3 regions of the uncultured Paenalcaligenes sp. genome follow, and region 3 is predicted to be linked to each of the others. Evidence: predicted binding sites of a transcription regulator. Region 3 holds the regulator's gene; each other region holds the start of a gene.
What was found. Region 3 encodes HrcA, which represses chaperone genes, less so after heat shock. Its sites were predicted from a motif close to TTAGCACTCNNNNNNNNNGAGTGCTAA; they were not measured.
Positions count from the first base shown of each region.

Region 1 (2,277 bases), on a different contig from region 3:
AATTTTAGTGGCGCCAGATACCAGCCCTCGTGGTGCTGGTGCGCCCACCGAAGACGACAACTGGGACTTTGGCACAGGTGCAGGGTTTTATGTAGATGCGACCACCCCTGATTTCGCAAAGCACTATAAGATGGAATCCTATGTGGCAAACGAACTATTTGAACTCGTGACCACACAGCTTCCAGGTGATGCGCAACGGGTAGGAATCTTTGGTCATTCGATGGGTGGTCATGGGGCCTTGGTATTGGCACAGCGTCATACCGACAAATTTAAATCCGTCTCTGCGTTTGCTCCTATTGCTGCACCCACGCATTGCCCGTGGGGTGAAAAAGCCTTTACGGGTTATTTGGGATCAGACCGCTCTACATGGCAACAATATGATGCCAGCAGCCTGATGGCAAATCAGTCTCAAGCCCCTTTCGCCGCTGGTATCTTAATAGATCAAGGTTTAGCCGATCAGTTCCTAGAAAGAGAACTCTACCCGCATCTTTTTCAACAAGCCTGCGAACAGGTAGGGCAGCCTTTACAGCTTCGTATGCACGAAGGATATGATCATGGTTATTTTTTCATCATGACATTTATGCAAGATCATATTGCACATCATGCCCAGCAACTAAACGCGTAGCGTCATAGATGGTATTTTTAGAAAAAGGTCGGGTAAATCCTGACCTTTTTTCTTTGCTGTCATAAAAAAGCAACAATTCAAACAGAGACGTATTTTTAGAAATACTTGCAAAAATACACAAAAAAAGGGAACTTTTACGGCTTTTAAAAGTCTTATATGGTGTAAATTGAAAATTGACGATCTATTAGCATACTCGTCAATACAGTGCTAAAATAGTACAGTTAGACTTTTAAAATTTGGTGTGTTATTGAAAATAAACGTAGACATCATTTTATAGGATACGAGATGACCCAAGGTACAACTACATTGGCTCTACCAAATAACCAATTGGCCGCAGCGGTATCCAACCCAGGCGCGTTGGGTACTATCGAGGCCTATATCACGGCGGTGAATCAGCAACCTATGCTGACCCCCGAACAAGAACTAGAACTAGGTCGACGTCTTCAAAAAGACGGCGATCTTGACGCGGCTCGTCAACTCATCATGTCGCATTTGCGTTTGGTGGTGTCCATTGCGCGTCAATACTTAGGCTATGGCTTACCCCATGCTGACCTCATCCAAGAAGGCAACATTGGGCTAATGAAAGCCGTTAAACGGTTTGATCCCGAGCGTGGCGTGCGCCTAGTCTCTTTTGCCGTGCACTGGATTAAAGCCGAAATCCATGAATTTGTGATCCGTAACTGGCGCTTGGTTAAAATCGCCACCACCAAAGCGCAACGTAAACTATTTTTTAACTTACGCCGCATGCGCCCAGAGGACGGACAGACACTAGACCCGGCTCAGGTAGATGACATCGCACGTGAATTAAACGTGCGTCCTCAGGACGTATCCGAAATGGAATTACGTATGTCAGGCGTAGAGATGGCCCTCGACTCACCGTATGGCAATGATGACGAAGACTCCACCTTTGCCCCGATCTCTTACTTATCGGACGAGGGCGAACTAGAACCCTCTAATGTGCTGGCTCAACGCGCTCATACTCAGCTCCAAGGCCCTGGCCTTGAAAATGCATTAGCGCGTTTGGATGATCGCTCACGACGCATCATTGAAAGCCGCTGGTTGCAGGATGATAAGGGCTTAACATTGCATGACTTAGCCGCTGAATACGGGGTGTCTGCAGAACGCATTCGACAAATTGAATCTGCTGCCATGAAAAAACTACGGGGCTTTCTTGAGGAATCCTAAAACACGTAATTAGGACTCAAAAAATTACGTTCTGTTACGTTTTTATGGGGAACTACTCCCTACCTCTACAGACTAACTACTATCAGTCACGTAATTACCCCCTTGTATTAGGTGGCTGAAAGTCTGACTTGGTTTCTCCTTACCCAAGAGTCAGGCGCTGAATGTGCCCCAACATTCATCATTTAGCCCTCCATCACGGAGGGCTTTTTTTTAGCTAAAACGCTTTCGTAGCCAGCCGCTAAAGGCATCGACTAAGGTCACCATTGTTAAAATAATAATTAAAATAGCAGAGACTTCTTGGTATTGCATGATACGCAATGACATCATTGAGTTGAATCATAATGAAACAATGGTTTTCAACGCCATTGCTTAAGACAGTAAGGGGGTGAGTATAGTAACTATTGGTACATATTGCATCTACATAAATATATAAGCAGCAATTCAAGCACACTAACGCTAAAGGTTTC
Region 1 is NZ_CANRIC010000035.1:10,598-12,874, forward strand. It holds gene fghA (S-formylglutathione hydrolase) at 1-625, shown strand, start outside; gene rpoH (RNA polymerase sigma factor RpoH) at 911-1,810, shown strand; partial or broken gene Q0Z62_RS07620 (phosphonate ABC transporter, permease protein PhnE) at 2,021-2,137, opposite strand.
Region 1: a site for HrcA is predicted at 810-836, ahead of rpoH (RNA polymerase sigma factor RpoH). Genes of this name have one in related genera too.

Region 2 (2,277 bases), on a different contig from region 3:
GCCTCAGCACCTGATAAAAAAGTGAGGTTTTTTGCCAGCATATTACCGGCTTCTAGATCGGGAGCCACCAAAATCTGAGCCCGTCCTGCTACTTCAGATTTAATCCCTTTAATACGAGCGGCCTCTAAGCTAATCGCATTATCCATTGCTAAGGGCCCGTCAATAATGACATCTGTAATTTGCCCTCGATCGGCCATCTTACATAATGCCGCAGCCTCTAGTGTGCTTGGGATTTTTTCAGTCACGGACTCTACGGCGGATAAAATGGCAACGCGTGGAATACCTAGGCCTAAGCCAACGTGTAAATCTGCCGCATTTTGCACAATATCGACCTTAGTCGTTAAGTTAGGCACAATGTTAATCGCTGCATCTGTGATAAAAAGCAGCTCATCGTAACTAGGCACATCCGTAATAAACACATGACTGACACGACGCTCAGTGCGTAGCCCTTTACCCTCTACCGTCATCACAGCATGCATTAGCTCATCTGTATGCAAACTGCCTTTCATCAATAACTGAGCATTACCACGTAATACCTGTAATACGGCTGTCTCGGCAGACGCATGACTATGTGCTGTATTGATAATTTGAATACCGTCTAGGTCGTAGCCATGTTCTGCTGCTACGGCCTCGATGCGTACCTTAGGTCCAACAAGAATGGGAGTGAACAAGCCCAGTTTTGCGGCCTCAAGGGCGCAACCTAAAGAGACCTCATCGCATGGATGCGCAACAGCACATACACGACGCGGTTCTTGCTGTTGCGCGCGCTCTATTAACTGAGCAAATGAAGCGGGTATTTGTGACACAATGACTCCTTGTAGTAAAAGCAGTGCAACGATGCAACCACTTACATTTTAAGGGTTAGCACTATACTTTGCTATGTCAAAGCTCAATTAAAGCGAATTAAAAGCGATTAAAAACAATTTGTTGTGTCAGCGCCCCTTGAAATTACAAAAGTCGCCCTTATATAATTAGCACTCAGAGGGGTAGAGTGCTAACACCTCCCCTAACTCAACGAATTTATCTTGACCAACTTGTTTTTGAACAGGAGTTCATCTTATGAAATTGCGTCCTTTAGGCGACCGTGTGATCGTCAAACGTTTGGACAATGAGCGTCAAACTGCCTCTGGTATTTTTATCCCTGAAAGCGCTGCTGAAAAACCTGATCAAGGTACAGTAGTAGCGGTTGGCCCAGGCAAGCGTTCCGATGACGGCACCGTTCTACCTTTAGACCTAAAAGTTGGCGACAAAGTATTGTTCGGCAAATATGCCGGTCAGAGCGTCAAAGTAGACGGCGATGAAGTACTTGTGATTCGCGAAGAAGAAATCCTCGCTGTTTTCGAGTAATACAGTCTTATCCACATATTAACGCTACTGAATTAAGGAATTACCTATCATGGCTGCAAAACAAGTATATTTTGGTGATGATGCTCGTACACGCATTGTACGTGGTGTAAACATTCTAGCTAACGCTGTTAAAACAACAATGGGCCCCAAAGGTCGTAACGTTGTTTTAGATCGCTCTTTCGGTGCTCCTACCGTAACCAAAGACGGTGTATCCGTAGCTAAAGAAATCGAACTTAAAGACAAGTTCGAAAACATTGGTGCTCAACTCGTTAAAGAAGTGGCTTCCAGAACTTCTGATAACGCTGGTGATGGTACAACAACTGCAACCGTTCTAGCTCAAGCTATCGTCGAAGAAGGCTTGAAATACGTTGCCGCTGGCATCAACCCAATGGATCTAAAACGTGGTATCGACAAAGCAGTGGCTGTAGTAGTTGATGAGCTACGCACACTATCCCGTCCTTGCACCACCACAAAAGAAATCGCTCAAGTTGGCTCTATCTCTGCTAACAGCGATGCCTCCATTGGTCAGATTATTGCTGACGCCATGGACAAAGTAGGCAAAGAGGGTGTGATTACTGTCGAAGACGGTAAATCCCTGGACAACGAATTAGACGTTGTTGAAGGTATGCAGTTTGACCGTGGTTACTTATCCCCTTACTTCATCACAAACACAGAAAAACAAGTTGCGGTTCTAGAGAACCCGTACATCTTGATTTTCGACAAAAAAATCAGCAACATCCGTGACTTGCTACCTATCCTAGAGCAAGTAGCTAAAGACGGTCGTCCTTTGTTGATCATTGCTGAAGACGTTGAAGGCGAAGCCCTTGCTACCCTAGTTGTAAACAACATCCGCGGTATCCTAAAAGCCACTGCTGTTAAAGCTCCTGGTTTTGGCGATCGTCGTAAAGCCATGTTGGAAGATATCGCTAT
Region 2 is NZ_CANRIC010000012.1:24,119-26,395, reverse strand. It holds gene Q0Z62_RS04170 (phosphate acetyltransferase) at 1-797, opposite strand, end outside; gene Q0Z62_RS04165 (co-chaperone GroES) at 1,060-1,347, shown strand; gene groL (chaperonin GroEL) at 1,397-2,277, shown strand, end outside.
Region 2: a site for HrcA is predicted at 972-998, ahead of Q0Z62_RS04165 (co-chaperone GroES). Genes of this name have one in related genera too.

Region 3 (2,277 bases):
TTTGAAAGCTTGCAAAAACAGGGACGTTTTCCTCTGAAAGCGCCTCTCGTATAGCGGCGGCAGTCAACATACATTCACGATAATACGGATCCCCAGCCTCGACTGTGCGACGAGGAATACCATGAAAACTTAATAGCAAACGTTGTGGCTTAGGTCCTGTTTGCCATTGATGCAAAATACGTTGCACTATAGGTTGAATATAACCGATGTGCTGACAATAGCTTTTAATAAAACGCGTTTCCGGTTGATTACGTCTTTTTTGCAAATATCGATTGAGCTCATCGACTGCTGTGGCTGTGGTACTAGCGGCATATTGTGGATAAAGCGGAACCATTAGGATCCGCTCACAACCAAGGGCGGTTAGCTCATTGAGCACATCATGCATCGCGGGCTGCCCGTAACGCATTGCTAAACGCACAGGGATATCCATCCCTTTAGCAGCCAACTGCTGCTGCAAGCCTTCGGCTTGAGCCTTGCTGTATACCAATAATGGCGAGCCTTGTTCAGTCCAGATAGATTGGTATTTCGCTACGAGCTTACGTGGTCTAAAAGGTAAAACAAACCCACGTAAAATAATCTGCCACAAGGCAGCCGGTAGCTCTACCACACGCTGATCTGAAAGGAATTCGCCTAGATAACGGCGAATATCACGCGCTGAGGCGGTGTTTGGCGTACCCAAATTAACTAAGAGCACCCCAACACGAGGGGTAGGCACGGTTCGGATCTGAGGATCTAGCAAACTGCTGTCCGCAGTTTCATCATAGTATTTTTTTGAGCACATAATAATAAAATTTAGGCGTTATAACTGAGGGCATTCGACAACATACGTGCCGTAATATCCACAATCGGAATGACTTTATCGTAAGCCATACGTGATGGGCCAATCACACCCAAAGTACCGAGCACTTGTCCATCCACACCATAAGGGGCGGTCACTACCGAGACCTCATCTAACGGCACAAGATTAGAGTCACCTCCAATATAAATCTGTACGCCTTGGGCCTTACGGGAAACATCCAATAAGTGCAACCAGTCCGTTTTTTTCTCAAAAAGATCAAACAGATGACGCAACTTATCCATATCAGCCACCATTTCTGAGACACTCAACAGTTTACTTTCCCCTGAAATGACAACGGCATCGGCATAATCAGGCTCTGTGGCTCCGGCCTCTACGGCAGCCTGCATTAGTTTAGAGATGTTGTGCTGCAATGAGGATAGCTCCCCAGATAAGGCATGCCTAACCTGAGCAAAAGACATACCAGAAAAATGCTGATTAAAGAAATTACTGGCCTCTATTAGCTCCAACTCATTGTAATCACGCGATACAAACAAGATACGATTTTGCACATCTCCGCTAGGAGTGACGATAATCAACAACACACGTTTTTCAGATAAGCGTATAAAATCAATTTGCTTAAATGTCTGGGCCCGTTTAGGGGCTAACACAACCCCTGCAAACTGAGACAAATTAGACAGTAAATCAGCGGCACAAGACACCGCCTTAGCTGGCTCGTACATGGGCAACTGCTGCGTCAAATTAGCATCCAGTGGAAACTCATGCTGTTGAACAGCTAAAAGACGATCGGCAAAAATTCTATAACCTTGTGGCGTAGGAATACGTCCAGCAGAGGTATGGGGGCTATGTATTAACCCCAAACCCTCAAGATCCGCCATGACATTACGAATGGTTGCCGGAGATAGGTCAAACATTTTAGAGAGAGTTCTAGACCCCACAGGCTGACCATCAGCGATATAACGCTCGATCAGGACGTTTAATAATGCACTTGCTCTATCATCCATGGCTTTTAATATATAGGACTAACGATTCGTTACTGATTACTTGCGCAACATAAAAATATTTGCGCCTCTATAATTCTATCTAATTATTATCTAACAAATCATAAGGTCTCACCTCATGCATTTTAAGTCGGTGGCAATTATTGGCCGCTATCAAGATAGCGGGTTAGACGCACCCTTACGTGCGCTCGCTACAACACTTCAACAAGTTGGCTGTCAGGTGCTTGTAGAGGCAGATACAGCTCGGTTCTCTGGTATTACAGAGCTACCTACTCTTAGCTATGAGGAAATTGGCACTCAGGCTGATTTAGCTGTCATTATGGGCGGTGATGGCACCATGATCGGAGCAGCCCGTAAGCTCGCCAACTACGATGTCCCCTTAATTGGTATTAACCATGGTCGCTTAGGCTTTATTACAGACATCCCACTAAATAATGCTAACGAGGCATTGCTTAGTGTTATTGCCGGTAACTATCAGGC
Region 3 is NZ_CANRIC010000023.1:15,031-17,307, forward strand. It holds gene hemH (ferrochelatase) at 1-739, opposite strand, end outside; gene hrcA (heat-inducible transcriptional repressor HrcA) at 793-1,800, opposite strand; gene Q0Z62_RS06110 (NAD kinase) at 1,916-2,277, shown strand, end outside.